One region of the Nocardia arthritidis genome, then DNA from elsewhere that is predicted to be linked to it. Evidence: riboswitches for the same ligand, from Rfam matches in the RefSeq annotation. Region 1 holds a riboswitch; the other holds the start of a gene.
The links. A riboswitch is a leader RNA that binds a small molecule or an ion and turns the genes downstream of it on or off. The one in region 1 is predicted to bind thiamine pyrophosphate.
Positions count from the first base shown of each region.

Region 2: linked by a shared signal. The riboswitch ahead of F5544_RS07710 (purine-cytosine permease family protein) and the one ahead of thiC (phosphomethylpyrimidine synthase ThiC) in region 1 are both predicted to bind thiamine pyrophosphate.

Region 1 is NZ_CP046172.1:9,348,026-9,356,201, reverse strand. Features, by position in the region: gene F5544_RS42580 (nuclear transport factor 2 family protein) at 1-302, shown strand, start outside; gene F5544_RS42575 (NAD(P)H-binding protein) at 299-1,174, shown strand; gene F5544_RS42570 (VOC family protein) at 1,230-1,706, shown strand; TPP riboswitch at 1,820-1,930, shown strand; gene thiC (phosphomethylpyrimidine synthase ThiC) at 1,922-3,547, shown strand; gene F5544_RS42560 (VOC family protein) at 3,597-4,004, opposite strand; gene F5544_RS42555 (MarR family winged helix-turn-helix transcriptional regulator) at 4,063-4,524, shown strand; gene F5544_RS42550 (GNAT family N-acetyltransferase) at 4,584-5,045, shown strand; gene F5544_RS42545 (MDR family MFS transporter) at 5,115-6,584, opposite strand; gene F5544_RS42540 (TetR/AcrR family transcriptional regulator) at 6,726-7,307, shown strand; gene F5544_RS42535 (hypothetical protein) at 7,446-7,832, shown strand; gene F5544_RS42530 (lipase family protein) at 7,890-8,176, opposite strand, start outside.
Region 2 is NZ_CP046172.1:1,728,932-1,737,107, forward strand. Features, by position in the region: gene F5544_RS07700 (LysE family translocator) at 73-714, opposite strand; gene F5544_RS07705 (GNAT family N-acetyltransferase) at 836-1,273, shown strand; gene F5544_RS07710 (purine-cytosine permease family protein) at 1,252-2,625, opposite strand; TPP riboswitch at 2,616-2,733, opposite strand; gene glgP (alpha-glucan family phosphorylase) at 3,022-5,592, shown strand; gene F5544_RS07720 (hypothetical protein) at 5,650-6,336, opposite strand; gene F5544_RS07725 (NCS2 family permease) at 6,547-7,908, shown strand; gene F5544_RS07730 (DoxX family protein) at 8,092-8,176, shown strand, end outside.

The DNA.
Region 1 (8,176 bases):
AGCTGCACGACTATCTGGCCGACTATCCGGAACGGCTGGATATCCACGAGTTTCCGGCGGTCGTCGTGCACGAAACCACCGATCCGGCAACGATTATCGTGGAATTCACCGCCAGCGGAACGACCGTGCGCACCGGCGAGCGGTACGAACTCGCCTACATCGCGGTGATCCGGGCCCGCGACGGCGCGATCGTCGGCTGGCGCGATTACTGGAGTCCGGTCGCGGGCGCCATCGCCACCGGAACCCTGCCCGAACTGTTGGACGCGCTGCGCTCGAACGACGAAACGGACGGTGCGGCATGACCGGACCGGTCCTCGTCACGGGCGCGACCGGCAATACCGGCCGCCCGGTCACCGCGGGTCTGCGCGCCGCGGGCGTCCCGGTTCGTACGGCTACGCGCGGCCAGATACGCGCCGAATCGGGCGGGGAACACGTGCATTTCGACTGGGCCGATCCCGCGACCTATCGACCGGCGCTGAGCGGCGTCGAACGGGTCTACCTCGTCGCGCCGATAGGCATGCCGAATCCGGCGAAACCGATCGATCATTTTCTGAGCGCCGCGCGTGCGGCGGGCGTGCGGCGCGTGGTGTTCCTCAGCTCCGACGTCATTCCACCCGGCGCGCCTGGGTTGGATCACGCGCGCCGCGCGGTATGCCGGATGGCGGAATGGGCGGTGCTGCGACCGTCGTGGTTCATGCAGAACTTCATCGTGCCGACGCATCCGATGGCCGCCGGGCTGCGTACCCGGTCCGAGCTGATCAGCGCCACCGGGGGTCGCGGTATCGGCTTCGTCGACGCCGCCGATATCGCCGCCGTCGGCGTGCGCGCGCTGCTCGACGATGCCGCGCCGAACCGGGAGTACGTGATCACGGGACCGGAGGCCCTGTCCTACGACGACATCGCCCGCCTGCTCAACCGATCGCTCGCCCCGCCGCGCCCGGTCCGGCATATCGACTCGACCCCCGGCGAACTGGCCGAGCACCTCACCGCTCATGGCGTGCCGCCGGAGATGGCCACGGTGCTCGCCGGGGCCGAGCGGCTCATCGCTGCGGGCGCCGAGGACCGGGTGACCACGACGGTCGCCCGGGTCACCGGCCGTATGCCACGTTCCTTCGGCGAATTCATCGCGATCCACCGCGACCGAATCGCACTGCCGGGACCGCGCGACCGATGAGTTCCGGTGCGCCGCGGAGTCTTACCGGACGGAACTACGAATCCGGGAGGACCCAATGCAGAAGATCGTTACCAACCTGTGGTTCGACGACAATGCCGAGGAGGCGGTGGAGTTTTACTGCTCTCTGTTCGAGGACTCGAAAGTGCTTGCGGTGCAACGGTATACCGAGGCCGGTCCGGGAGCGCCGGGTACCGTGATGGTGGTGGATTTCGAGCTGAACGGGCAGCATTTCATTGCGATCAACGGTGGGAGCGCGATGCAGTACACGTATGCGATGTCGCTGCTGGTGAACTGCGCGAACCAGGACGAGGTCGACCGACTGTGGGCGGCGCTGACCGCCGACGGCGGGCGCGAGGACCAATGCGGTTGGCTGTTCGACAAGCACGGGGTGCCCTGGCAGATCTGGCCGACCGAATGCACCGAACTCCTGATGAGCCCGGACCAGGCGGCGGCCACCCGGGCGACGAAGGCGATGTTCGGGATGAAGAAGATTTCGATCGAGGGGATGCGGGAGGCGTTCCGGGCGGCCTGACGCGCTGTCGGAACCGCCGAGGTGAACACCGGTGTAGATCGCGCGGGATCGGAGAATCGTCCGATCTCCGCGCGGTGTCGCCGCAGGGGCGGGTAAGGTCGGCCGGGTCAATTGAACAAGCCAACGGGGGCTCGCACCAGCGGGCTGAGAGGACGGCTGATGGGCCGTCGACCGTATGAACCTGACCGGGTAATGCCGGCGTAGGGAGGATCATCATGGGCACACCTGTCGATTCCGTCACCACCGGACCCATCGAGGGCAGTGTCAAGCACTACCTGGAGGTCGACGATCTGCGCATTCCGGTGCGCCGGATCAACCTGACCAACGGCGAGCACTTCGATGTCTACGACACCTCCGGTCCGTACACCGATGACAGCGCGGTGATCGACGTCGAGGCCGGGCTGCCGAAGCTGCGCGACGGCTGGACGAAGCCCGAGATCGACGGCCCGCGAACCCAACTCGCGTGGGCGCGGCAGGGCATCACCACCCCCGAAATGCGTTTCATCGCCGCGCGCGAAGGGGTTTCGCCGGACCTGGTGCGCGAGGAGGTCGCCGCGGGCCGCGCGGTGATCCCGGCGAACCACCGCCACCCGGAGCTGGAGCCGACCATCATCGGCAAGAAGTTCCTGGTGAAAATCAATGCGAACATCGGCAATTCGGCCGTGTCCTCCTCGATCGCCGAGGAGGTCGAGAAGATGGTGTGGGCCACCCGCTGGGGCGCCGACACCATCATGGACCTCTCGACCGGTAAGAACATCCACGAGACCCGCGAGTGGATCCTGCGCAACTCGCCGGTCCCGGTGGGCACCGTGCCGATCTATCAGGCGCTGGAGAAGGTCGGCGGCGATCCGACCAAACTCACCTGGGAGATCTACCGCGACACCGTGATCGAGCAGTGCGAGCAGGGCGTCGACTACATGACGGTGCACGCGGGCGTGCTGCTGCGCTATATCCCGTTGACCGCCAAGCGAGTTACCGGAATCGTCTCGCGCGGTGGTTCCATCATGGCCGCGTGGTGTCTGGCGCATCACCGAGAGTCGTTCCTGTACACCAACTTTGCCGAACTCTGCGAGATCCTGGCGAAGTACGATGTCACCTTCTCGCTCGGCGACGGCTTGCGTCCCGGTTCCATCGCCGACGCCAACGACGAGGCGCAGTTCGCCGAGCTGCGTACCCTCGGCGAGTTGACGAAGATCGCGAAATCCCATGGCGTGCAGGTGATGATCGAGGGGCCGGGCCACATCCCGATGCACAAGATCGTGGAGAACGTGCGGCTGGAGGAGGAGCTGTGCGAGGAGGCGCCGTTCTATACCCTCGGCCCGCTCGCCACCGATATCGCACCGGCCTACGATCACATCACCTCGGCGATCGGTGCGTCGATCATCGCGCAGGCGGGCACCGCGATGCTCTGCTACGTGACGCCCAAGGAGCATCTCGGCCTGCCCAACCGTGACGACGTAAAGGTCGGCGTGATCACCTACAAAATCGCCGCACACGCCGCCGATCTGGCCAAGGGACATCCGCACGCGCAGGACCGGGACAACGAATTGTCCAAGGCGCGCTTCGAATTCCGCTGGCGCGACCAGTTCGCGCTGTCGCTGGATCCGGACACCGCCCGGGAATATCACGACGAGACACTGCCCGCCGAACCGGCGAAGACGGCGCATTTCTGCTCGATGTGCGGGCCGAAGTTCTGTTCGATGCGGATCTCGGCCGATGTGCGCGAGTACGCCGAGCGCAACGGGCTCACCGATGCCGCCGCCATCGAGGCCGGAATGGCCGAGAAATCCGCGGAATTCGCGGATGCCGGCGGCAAGGTCTACCTGCCGGTGGTTTCCTGACGCCCGACCCGGTGGCGCAAGGTCGTTGTGCGCCACCGGTTTCCGTGCATCAGTAGGACTGTAGTTCCAGCAGCGTGCCGTTCGGGTCGCGCAGATGTGCGGCCCGCAGGTTCGGACCCCACTGCGGCCGGTCGGTCGGTGCGACCACCTCGGTGCCGCCGTGCGCGAGGCAGTGGGCGAATGCCGCGTCGACATCGGCCACCCGCAGCACCAGCATCGCGGTGTCCTGCGCCGGTGCCGGGTGTGTCGGCAAGTCCGTCGTGCCTGCCGTCGCGGCCATGGTCGCGCGGTCGTAGAGCACGAGAATCGCCTGGTCGTCGACGTCCCAGTTGGCGTATGGGCCCGCGGCGGTGCCCTTGATCAGTTTCGCGCCTGCCAGTTCCGGCAGCACCGCCGCGTAGAAGTCGAAGCAGGCGGCGAAATCGTCGACGAGTAAGCGCGGATACAGCGCGTCCATAACCTTCTCCAAATAGTAGGTGTGAACCTATGATAGGTGAGTACCATAGAATGGGCCGATGGACAATGGCCGTGCGCTGCCGCCGAGCCTGCTCGGGCTCGACACCTACCTGCTCTCGCGCGTCGGAAAGGCCGCGCGGGCCGGCTTCGGCGATCGGCTCGCCGCGCGCGGATTGCGCCTGTGGCATATGGCCATCCTGGCGGCGCTGGCCGATTTCGGGCCGCATGCGCAACGAGATCTGGCGCAGCGCTTGGGAATTCATCCGAGCGATGTGGCAAAGGCGGTGGATGAACTCGAGGCTGCCGGGCAGGTCGAGCGGGCCCGCGACGCCGCGGACCGGCGGCGAATCACCGTGCGGATCACCAGATCCGGCCGCGCGGCGCTGCGGGCACTGGATGCGCAGGCGCGACAGGTCGGTGCGGAGATCCTGGCCCCGCTCGATACGGACGAGCGCGCATTGCTGGCGGATATGCTCCGCCGGGTGTTCGATCACGTCCATCCGGATACCGTGAGCGACTGACGAGATATCCCCAGTGCAGGCAGGCGCGGCGGCGGCCGGCCGACGGCAGAATCTGGTGCATGCGCGATGAGATAGTCCTCCGTAAGGCCGAACCCGCCGACTACGACACCGTCATCCGAGTGGTCGACGAGTGGTGGGGCCGGCCGCTGTCCGCATCCCTCCCGCGGCTGTTCCTCGATCATTTCGCCGACACGAGTTCGATCGCCGAATCCGGCGGTGCCCTCGCCGGATTCCTGATCGGCTTTTTCTCGCCGAGCGTGAAGTCGACGGCCTACATCCAATTCATCGGCATCCATCCCGAGCACCGCGGCGGCGGGCTGGCCCGGGAACTCTACGAGCGATTCTTCGATATGGCCCGCGCCGACGGCCGGACCATCGTGCGGGCGATCACCTCCCCGGTGAACACCGGCTCGATCAACTTCCATCGCAAGATGGGCTTCACGGTCGCCGGTCCCATCCAGGATTACAACGGTCCCGAGCGCCACATGATGACCTTCGAACGAAATATAGAGCGGCCCTGACGAATTGGTGGCTTCATACCGACGGGCGCGGTGGAGACAGTCCCACCGCGCCCTACGTAATTCGAATGCTCAGGCCGCCGCCTTCGTCGATTGTGCCGCGGCAGTGGGTCCGCTGGATGCCTTGCCGCGCAACGGAACCTCCTTCAGCAACAGTGAAATCACGAATCCGGCAACGCAGATCAATGTCGCGCCGAGGAATACCGTGCCGGTGCCCGACGCGAAGGCCGACAGATAGCCGTGCCCTTCAGCGGGACTGTGTCCCCGCATCGCGCGGGTGAACATCGAGCCGAACGCGGCGACGGCGAGTGAGCCGCCCAACGTGCGGAACAGCATCATCAGTCCGGATGTCGCGCCGATATGCGCGATATCGACGCTGTTCTGGGCGACCGCGGTGGTGAGCTGGAGTGAGCAGCCCATTCCGGTGCCGATCACCACCATGGCCAATCCCGTTGTCAGCCTGCCGGTATCGGCATCGACGAAGGCCAGCAGCGCGGTGCCCGCCGTGCACAGCGCGCCGCCGAGGACGATGAACACCTTGTACTTGCCGCTGGCACTCATCCGCTTGCCGACGATCTGCGAGACGATGGGCAGCGGAAGCATCATGGGCAGCAACAGCAATCCCGAACTCGATGCCGAAACACCCTGCACCGTCTGCTGGAACAGCGGCAGATACAGCACGCCGACGAAGGTCAGCACCCCGCCGACCAGTGCGATGGTCGAGGCGATCGTCAGATTGCGGCTGCGGAACAATCCGAGCGGGATCACCGGGTCGGCCGCCCGCCGCTCGACGAGCAGGAATGCCGCGAGCGCGACCGCCGCCACCGCGGCGAGCCCGAGAATCTGTGCCGAGAGCCACGGGTATTCGATATCGCCCCACGTCGCGATCAGCACCAGCGCGGCGATGAAGACGGAGAGCAGGGCGATGCCCGCGTAGTCGATACGAACCTGCTTGCGCACCATCGGAATTCGTAACTGATACGCCAGCCAGCCGAGGGCGAACAGGCCGAGCGGGATATTGATGTAGAACGCCCAGCGCCAATCGAGTTGATCGGTGATGACGCCGCCCAGCAGGGGACCGCCGATGGTGCCGACCGCCATGGCGGAGGCCATCATGCCCTGATATTTGCCGCGTTCCAGCGGCGGCACCAATGCGCCGATCAGCGCCAGCGCGGTTACCGAGATGCCGCCCGCCCCAAGCCCCTGGATGGCGCGGAACGCGATCAATGTCGGCATCGACCAGGCCGCGCCCGCCAGCACCGAGCCGATCAGAAATATGCCGATCGAACCGAGAAATATCGTTTTCCGGCTGAATTGATCGCCGAGTTTGCCCCACACCGGCGTGGAGATCGCCGAGAGCAGGGTGTACGCGGTGACCACCCAGGCGACCCTGTCGAGGCCGCCGAGTTCGCGCACGATCGTCGGCATCGCCGTGCCGACGATCGCGTTGTCGAGCATGGCCAACAGGATCGCCAGCAGGACTCCGGCCAGGACCAGCCGGATCGACCGCGGCGAAGCGGTCTCGGTCTGGGTTGCGGTCATGGCCGCTCACCTCCTCCAAATCGAATGGGCGGCCCCGCCTTTTCGGGTGGCCTGCCACGCTCATCAGGAAAGCAGATCAACTATAAAAATACAACTGCTCTACTTTTGGTGCCGATATCCTAATGGCGTATCATCGACCGCATGACCGCTCCCACCGGACGCCGCGAGCGCAAGAAGGCCCAGACCCGCCAAGCGCTGGCGGATGCCGCGCTGCGCCTGTTCCTGGAGCGCGGCTTCGACGAGGTCGGCGTGCGCGAGATCGCCGAGGCGGCCGACGTCTCGCTGAGCACGCTGTTCAAGCACTTCCCCAGCAAGGAAGCGCTGCTGTTCGATCAGGACGAGGACATGGAGGAGGGTTTGGTCGCCGCGGTGCGCGAGCGGGCCGATGGGCAATCGATCCTCGATGCGCTGCGCGATCACCTGCTCGATACTCGAATGGCCTCCACCGACGATCTACAGGCCAGCGGATTTCTCCAGCTCATCGCGGAAACGCCTGCGCTGCAGGAATATTGGCGGCAGATGATGCTCCGGCACACCAGCGCGGTCGCCGCCGTCATCGCCGAGGAGGCGGGCCTGCCGATCGGTGATGTGAAAACCGTTGCGCTGGCCCATTTCGCCCTGATGAGCGCGGGAATCGTCGCGGACTCCGATGATCCGGCCGCGGCGATGCGGGATATCTTCGCGCTGCTCGAGCACGGCTGGGTGGGCGTCGCGAAAACCTAACCGCCGCAGCGTGTACGGGACAGTACCTGTCGGTGCCGGAAATGGCAGCCCCTACAAATGACGCTCCCGGCGCAGCGGGTTCGATCGATAGGCTCGGGCGGGCGGCCGCAATTCGCCGTGACTCGAAAGGAACTCCACATGCTCCGATCACATAAGTCCGCTGCGGCTGCGATATCCACGATGGGCGCGATGGCTGCCGCGCTGGTGCTGACGGCGCCGTCGGCGCCCGCCGCGATCAACGCTTTCGCCGTGACGCCGGGGGATCCGCTGGTCTTCGTCACCGGCTGCGCCTACACCGCGTTGGCGACGACCGAGCCCGGCAGTTGGATCAGTTTCTACGACAGCCAAGACGGCGAATTCAATCCGCCGAGCGCGATCCAGGCGGGCGGCAACGGTGACGTCATCGCGAAGTGGACGCCGCACACCCCCGGTATGCACATGCTGCACGCCGCGCAGATCGGCGGCGAGCGGACCATCGGCATCGAGGTGAGCCCCGGCGGGAACGGCACGCCCTGCCCCGCATAACTGTGTGAGAGATAGTGGCCCCCAACCGGTTTCGATCCGCTTGAGGGCCATACCGCATTACCGCTCCCGCGGCCCGATCGGGAAGCCGAGCGCGCCGAAGGTGGCGTTCAGGTTGATCTCGATCTGGGTGAGCAGCGCGTTGAAATCGGCCAGCTGGGACACCACATCCTGGGTTTGGCAGCCGACCTGATCGGGTGCGCCGGGCGCGAGGCGCGCGGTCAGCCAGTTGAAGGTGTCGGCCATGCCGAGCGACGGCAGCGTCAGATGTTCGCTGAGGTGGTCGCGTTTATAGAGCACCGAGGCGCCCTGATCGCACCAACGCCGGGTGAGCCTGTCATTCGTCC
Region 2 (8,176 bases), 2.4 Mb from region 1:
CGGGGTCGGAGCTGTATCCGGTTTTGTGGGCCGCGGCCAGGTGATTTCCGGCCCGGGTCACCGGGCGTCGGATCAGCGGGCGTCGGCGGCGAGGCCGAGGCCGAGGGCCACCAGGATCGCGCCGAGCGCGCGTTCGACGCGCTGCCGGATGCCGGTGCGGCGCAACCAGGTTCCCGCGCGATCGGCGATCAACACGATGCCGACGCACCACGCGGTATCGATCACGAGCTGGACCACCGTCAGGGCGATGAGCGATTCGAGCATCGGACCGCTGGACGGCAGGAACTGCGGCAGGATCGTCAACCCGAACACCGCCGCCTTCGGGTTGGCCGCGATCGAGATGAGCGAGGCGCGGAAGGCCGCGCCCGGGGTGCGCCCCGCGGGCAGCAGATTCGTCATGCCGCCGCCGAATTCGCCGTCCTTGCGCGCGCCGCGCCAGGCTTGGATGCCGAGCCAGATCAGCACCACCGCACCGATGACGTGGATGGTGGTGTTGAGAAATCTGTTGGCGGTCAACAGGATCGATAGTCCGGCGCCGCCGGCGATGGTCCAGCCGAATACGCCGATCTCATTGCCTGCCACTGCGGCCAGGCCCGCCGTTCGTCCGTCGCGGATCGCCCGCTGTAGGAACAGCGCCGTCGCCGGGCCGGGGATGACGGCGAGTACGAGGCAGGCCAACGAGAATTGCGGGAGTACGTGAATCCAGTGCGGCATTCGCCGATGCTGCCACGTCGATGTGCCGCCGTGCCAGGGGTTTTACCAGGTAAGTGGCCTACCGGAATCGGTGCGAATTGGCCCTGTCCGCATCGCGGACGGCGGCATTACCGTCGCCGGGGTGACCGAAATTCGCGAACTACCCGAGGGGCAGACCAAACTCGCCGCGCAGGCCATGCTGGAGCTGCGGCCGCGCTGGGACACCGTCGACGCGCTGGTGGACCTGATCGATACGCGGCTGCGTCCGGCCGGATATCGGCTGGTGGGCGCGTTCGACGGGGTGGGCGACGCGGCGGTCGCCGCAGTCGGGTTCCGCGAGAACTGGGCAACGGCTTGGGGGCATACCGTGTACGTCGACGATCTGTCCACGCTGCCCGAGGCCCGCGGTCGCGGATACGCGGACATGCTGCTGCGTTGGGTCGAGGACGAGGCGCGGCGTCTCGGATGCGAAGGGCTGCACCTGGATTCGGGCGTCGGTGCCGACCGTGCGGCGGCGCATCGGCTGTATATGCGCCACCACCTGCGGATTTCGGCGCATCACTTCCAGGTTGAGCTGTAGCTGCTCACTCGCCCGATCACCCAGGCGGCCAGCATGGCGGCGAGGAAGGACAGCAGGGATGCGCTCATCCAAGGCTGTTTGGCGAAGTGGAGCAGGTCCTGGACGTGGATCCAGAATCTGGTCCACACACCGGCGTCGCCCGGGTTGATCAACTGGTAGACCGCGAAGCCCACGAGCCAGGCGAGGATCATGCCCCAGCGGGACGGCGCGTCGGCGGCGGTGTTCCAGGCGCCCTTGGCGCGCAGGAAGAAGTCGGCGACCAGTACACCGAGCAGTGGGACGAACACCGAACCGATCAGGCCGAGGAAGCCGAAGTAGTTCTCCATGTTCAGGCGCAGCGCGAGCAGTGTGATCAGCACGCCGAGGCCGATCGAGAGGATGCGCCGGTCGACCCTGGGCAGCAGATTCTGGATGGAGACCGCCGTCGAGTAGACGTTCGCGAACGACTGATCGGCCTCGCGGAATACGAAGACGAAGAAGAACAGCGCGCCGAGGGTGACGTCGAGGAACGGCTGGTATGCGCCGCCGTTGCCGGTCGCCAGCGCGAGCGCGAAGAGTCCGAGGGTGTAGGCGACGATCTGGGTGATCGCGTACGCACCGCTCGCCGCGCCGAACGCGGCCCCGGTGCCGCGTGAGTGCCGGGTGTAGTCGGCGGCCGCGGGCACCCACGAGATCGATACCGCCAGTGCGGCATCGGTCGCGACCCAGAACAGATTCCAGTCCACCCCGAACGGTCCGTTGCCCTTCGGGCCCGGATTGTCGGTCAGATCGGGCAGGCCAGCGCGGATGAACTGGATGTAGAACCAGATCAGCGCCAGCACGACGCCGACGGTCACGAATCGCCGCAGCATCCGGACCGAGCCGAGCGGCCAGATGGTCAGGATCGTGGTGAGCACTCCCGCGGCCACCACGTACAGCCAGTGCGGGCCGCCACCGAACAGTTCCTTCGCGGCATTTCCGATGACGATCAATTCGAATGTGCCCCAGCCGATCAACTGCGCGATATTCAGCAGGGTCGGCACATAGCTGAGCTTCGCGCCGAACAGTCCGCGTAGCAGCACCATCGCGGGCCGTCCGGTTTTCGCGCCGGGCACGGCGGCGAGGCCGAGCATCAGCCCGCCGAGCACCGTTCCCACGATCATCGCGAGAATGCCTGCCGCGATGGAGATTTGGGCCTTGCCGTCCTTATCGGGTGCGAGCACCGTGTACGCGCCGGAGAAGGCGAGCAGGCTGACCCCGAGGTTCGCCCAGAACGCGCTCTGATCCCAGAAGGAGAGCACCTTCGGCGTCGGCTCGTCGAGGGTCAGCGGTGCCTCGCGCCGCTCGTTCGCACGCACACTCGATACGGACATCGCCCATACTCCCTACGCCGGCATTACCCGGTCAGGTTCATGCGGTCGGCGAAGCGGTCGGGTCCGCCCTCTCAGCCCGGCCGTGCCCGAGCTCCCGCGTGGTTTGTTCGATCGAAATCGTAGTCCACCCGCGGTGCCCGCCGCGTCGGCCGCGCGGCGGGCGCGATCGACGCCGCATTGTGAGCGCGCGCCCGGCCTGAACGGACAATATCGGCGTTCGCGGCAGCGAAATGCCGCATTCACTGCGGAAATTGTCCATGCAGGCCGGATTCCGGTTGGCACGTCGGCCGCACCGGATAAGTGTTCAGGGCGAGGAAATGTCTCGTTAGGTCGGGATGTCCGGACCTGTCAAGCTCGATCAGAGGAGCTGACCCCGCCCCGTGTAAGGTTCGCACGGTGAAGGCATTAAGGCGTTTCACCGTCCGTGCCCATCTTCCTGAGCGTCTGGCGGCGTTGGGCGAGTTGTCAACTAATCTGCGGTGGTCGTGGCATTGGCCCACGCAGGATCTGTTCGCCGAGCTCGATCGGGAGCGGTGGGCGGAGTTGGGGCACGATCCGGTGCGGATGCTGGGGGAGGTGCCTGCCGCGCGATTGGATGAGCTGGCGGCGGACCCGGATTACGTCCGGCGGGTCGACGACGCGGCCGATGGACTGCGCGATTATCTGACCCGGCCGCGCTGGTTCCAGCGGCAGTTCGACGGTCAGGTGCGCGGAATCGCCTATTTCTCCATGGAATTCGGTGTCACCGAGGTGCTGCCGAACTACTCCGGCGGCCTCGGGATCCTGGCGGGCGATCATCTGAAATCGGCGTCCGATCTGGGTCTTCCGTTGATCGGTGTCGGATTGCTTTACCGCTCAGGATATTTCCGTCAGTCGCTGTCGGCGGACGGATGGCAGACCGAGCACTACCCGGCGCTCGACCCGCAGGGCCTGCCGCTGCGGCTGCTCACCGGCGAGGGTTCGCCGGTGCTCATCCACGTCGCCATGCCCGACCACCGGGTGCTGCGGGCTCGGGTGTGGATCGCGCAGGTCGGGCGAGTTCCGTTGCTGCTCTTGGATTCCGATATCGCCGAGAACGATCCGGAACTGCGACTGGTGACCGATCGCCTGTACGGCGGCGATCAGGAGCATCGGATCCGCCAGGAGATCCTGGCCGGTATCGGCGGTGTGCGCGCGGTGCGCGCGTACACCCGCGCCGCGGGCCTGCCCGATCCCGATGTATTCCATATGAACGAGGGTCACGCAGGCTTCCTCGGTGTCGAGCGGATCCGCGAATTCGTCGCGGGCGGACTGGATTTCGATACGGCACTGGCGGCGGTGCGGGCCGGAACGGTGTTCACGACGCATACCCCGGTGCCCGCGGGCATCGACCGCTTCCCGATGCCGATGGTGCGGCGCTATTTCGGTGGCGCGCACGGTGAAACCGAATCCGCCTTGCTGCCAGGGCTTTCCGTGGACCGGATCGTCGCGCTGGGGCGCGAGGCCGATCCTTCGGTGTTCAACATGGCGCATATGGGTCTGCGACTTGCCCAGCGCGCCAACGGCGTTTCCGAACTGCACGGCGAGGTGAGCCGCGCCATGTTCAACGGGCTGTGGCCGGGTTTCGACGCCGCCGAGGTGCCGATCGGTTCGGTGACCAACGGTGTGCACGCCCCGACCTGGGCCGCACGCGAATGGATCGACAAGGCGCGTGAACACATCGGTTCGGAGCTGGTCGAGGAGGCGCGCGGCTGGGAGCGGCTGCACGACGTCGACCTCGGCGAACTGTGGTCGACCCGGAATTCGCTGCGCGCCACCCTGGTTGCCGAGGTGCGCCGCCGGCTGCGCCGGTCATGGTTGCAGCGCGGCGCCGCCGAGGCCGAATTGGGTTGGGTGGACAGCGTTTTCGATCCCGAGGTGTTGACGGTCGGCTTCGCGCGCCGGGTGCCGACCTACAAGCGGTTGACGCTGATGCTGCGCGATCCGCAGCGGTTGCGTGCCCTGCTGCTCGATCCGGAGCGCCCTGTGCAGTTGGTGGTGGCGGGTAAGAGCCATCCCGCCGATGACGGCGGAAAGGCGCTGATACAGCAGGTGGTTCGGTTCGCCGACGATCCCGAGGTGCGGCACCGCATCGTCTTCCTGCCCGACTACGACATGTCGATGGCCCGCTTCCTGTACTGGGGTTGCGATGTGTGGCTGAACAATCCGCTGCGCCCGCTCGAGGCGTGTGGTACGTCGGGCATGAAGTCGGCGCTCAACGGCGGCCTCAACCTCTCCATCCGGGATGGTTGGTGGGACGAGATGTACGACGGCGAAAACGGTTGGGCCATACCGACCGCCGACGGCGTCGCCGATGAGCACCGCCGCGACGATCTCGAGGCGGCGGCGCTCTACGACCTGTTCGAACGCACCGTCGCACCGCGTTTCTACGACCGCGACGGGTCGGGGATGCCGGTGCGCTGGGTGGAGATGGTGCGCCACACGTTGGAGACGCTGGGGCCGAAGGTTTTGGCGTCCAGGATGGTTCGCGATTACGCCGTCGAGTACTACGCGCGGGCCGCGGCCGCGTTCCAGCGTGTCACCGCCGACGAGTTCGCCGCGGCGCGGGCCGCGGCCGAGTACCGGCGTCGCGTCGAATCCGCTTGGCCCGCGGTGAAGGTCATTCAGGTCGACAGCTCGGGTCTGCCCGATACGCCGATCATCGGCGCGCCGATGTCGCTGCAGGCCCGCATCGATCTGGGTGGTCTGCGCACCGAGGATGTCGCGGTGCACGCGGTGTTCGGCCGGGTCTCACCGTCCGACGAGCTCTCCGAGGTGACGACCATCCCGATGACGCATACCGGAACCGATTCCGGCACAGAGCTTTTCACGGTGCAGACGCCGGTTCCGCTGTCCGGCGCCGTCGGCTACACGGTCCGGGTGCTCCCGCACAACGAACTGCTCGCCTCCGACGCCGAACTCGGACTGATCGCCGCACCGAGCGCGTAATCCCTACGCACTGAGCTCCGGGAACGGCTGGATCGCAACCGGTTTCGCGTCAGCCGCTCACTTCGCGCTGAGCCGGACCAATCCCTTGGGATCCCATGGGAGCGGCCCGGTCGGAAAGCTGAAGCGCAGCAGGCGATGTGGGCTTGCGGCGTCGAAATGCAGTGTGAAGGCGGGCAGTAGACCGTGCACGACCTTGTCCAGCAGACCGCTGATATGCGCGAAGCTCGGCTTGGCGCGCACCTGCCAGGCGTCGAAGCGGCCCGCGGGCACCTCGACGGTGGTGCGTTTTTCCACCCTGACCTCGACGGGCCAGTGGATGGAGTAGCCGAGCCAGAGGTTGACGGTGGCCTTCGCGCCCTTGCGGAAATCGAGACCGCGGAAGGTGGTCATGCCGCCGAGCAGCGGCGTCAGCGGTGTGGGGAAGGGCTGGACCTTGCCGCCGAACTGGAGGTGCGAGGTGCCGGAGAAGTTGCCCTCCTCGCGGCTGACCACCACGTCGCGATGCCTGCTCTCGGCCCGGTACGTGATCGCGGAGAGGTTGCCGCCGGTGCGGTCGAAGGTCTGGGTGACGGTCATCGTGAACTCGTCGGGCAGGTCGACGGTGAGCACGCTGCGGTAGGTATCGGCGTCGTCGTGCTCGATCAGCGACGAGGCGCGGTACTCGGTCGGGTCGGAGCCGACGGTCGCCACGTACTGGGACAGCTCGCCCGCCTCGATGCCTGGATCGCGAAAAGTATTGGGCACCTTGACTTCCCCTCATCGGATTCGGTTGGTGCGCGGCCGCTGGAGTGCGCAATGCAACGGCGTCGTTTCGAAGCTAGATGAGCCTGTCTGGGATGGCTACCGTGACACTGGTCACGAACTGTCCGGTCGGTGCATGCGCCGGTTCTGGGATTCGGTGAATCGTCGGCTAACGTGCCTGAGCACCCATTTTTCTGATCCCCTGGAGAACCCATGGCCTCCGATGTGCTGACCCGAACCCGGGGTCGCCTGGACGCGTATTTCGGCGTCAGTCAGACCGGCTCGACCGTGCGGCGCGAGCTGATGGCCGGGACGGTGACGTTCCTGGCCATGTCCTATGTGCTCGCCGTGAACCCGGCGATCCTCGGTGACCAAGGCGCGTTGGGCGACAAGGGAATTCCGATGCAGGCGGTATTCACCGCGACCGCCGTCGCCGCGGTGTTCGGCACGCTGGTGATGGGCATCTGGGCCAGGTATCCGATCGCGCTGGCACCGGGTATGGGTCTGAACGCCTTCTTCGCGTTCACGGTGGTTCAGCAGATGGGGATTCCCTGGCAGACCGCGCTATCGGGCACGTTCCTATCCGGGCTCATCTTCCTGGTCCTGGCGGTGACGAAGGTCCGCGAACGCATACTCAACGCCATCCCGATGCAGATGAAGCTGGCGGTCGGCGCCGGCATCGGCATGTTCGTCGCATTTCTCGGCCTCAAGAACGCGGGCATCGTCGTCGCGAGCAAGGCCACCTTCGTCACGCACGGTGATTTCACCAAGGGCACCACGCTGCTCGCGCTGTTCGGCCTGCTCATCACGGTGGTCTTCCTGGTGCTGCGCTGGCACGGCGCGGTGCTGTACGGCATCGTGCTCACCGCGCTGCTCGGCATGATCACCGGGCTGGTCAAGCTGCCGGACGGTGTCGTCGCGATGCCGAAGGGTTTGGATCAGACCTTCGGCCAGGCCATCATCCACCTGCCGGACGCATTCACCGGTCAGATGGTCGTCGTCGTGCTGACCATGCTGTTCGTCGATTTCTTCGATGCGTCGGGCACCCTGATCGGCGTCGCCAATCAGGCCGGGCTGCTGGACAAGAACGGTCAGTTGCCGCGCGCGTCGAGCGCGCTGGCCGCCGATTCGGTCGGCACCATGGCGGGTGCGGTGATCGGAACCTCCACCACCACCGCGTATGTCGAGTCGACGGCGGGTGTCTCGGCGGGCGGGCGCACCGGGCTGACGGCGGTGACCACCGCGGGCTGGTTCCTGATCGCGATGTTCTGTTTCCCGATTTTCTCGGTGATCGCGGGCTCCGGCGAGGTGACCGCGCCCGCGCTGATCGTGGTCGGCGTGCTGATGGCGCGGGCGCTCGGGGAAATCGACTGGAATCGGCTCGAATATTCGGTGCCCGCATTCATCACCGTGGTGGTTACGCCGCTCACCTATTCGATCGCGTACGGCCTCGCCATGGGAATGGTGTTCTATCCGGTGGTGATGGTGGCGCGCGGCCGGATCAAAGAGGTGCATCCCGCGATGTGGGCGCTGATGGTCGTATTTCTCGGTTATTTCTTCTTCCTGGCGGAGTGAACGGGCGTCATTTCGGGCCGATCGGGGCATAATCCCCAGTTGTTGGACAGTTGCCGCGGTCCGTGCAATGATTCGGACCGCGGTCCGCTTCATTGGCGAAGTAGGTTCTCGGCGGAGATACAGAGCGCGCTGCGCCGGGGTATGCGCACGAATACAAATCGCAGGCACGGATGAAGGACGAGCATGTCTACCAACACAATTCAGCGCGCCACCGGCGCGGCAAGCGAGCTGGACAAGGTATCGACCGACATCGGCCTACTGGTGCTTC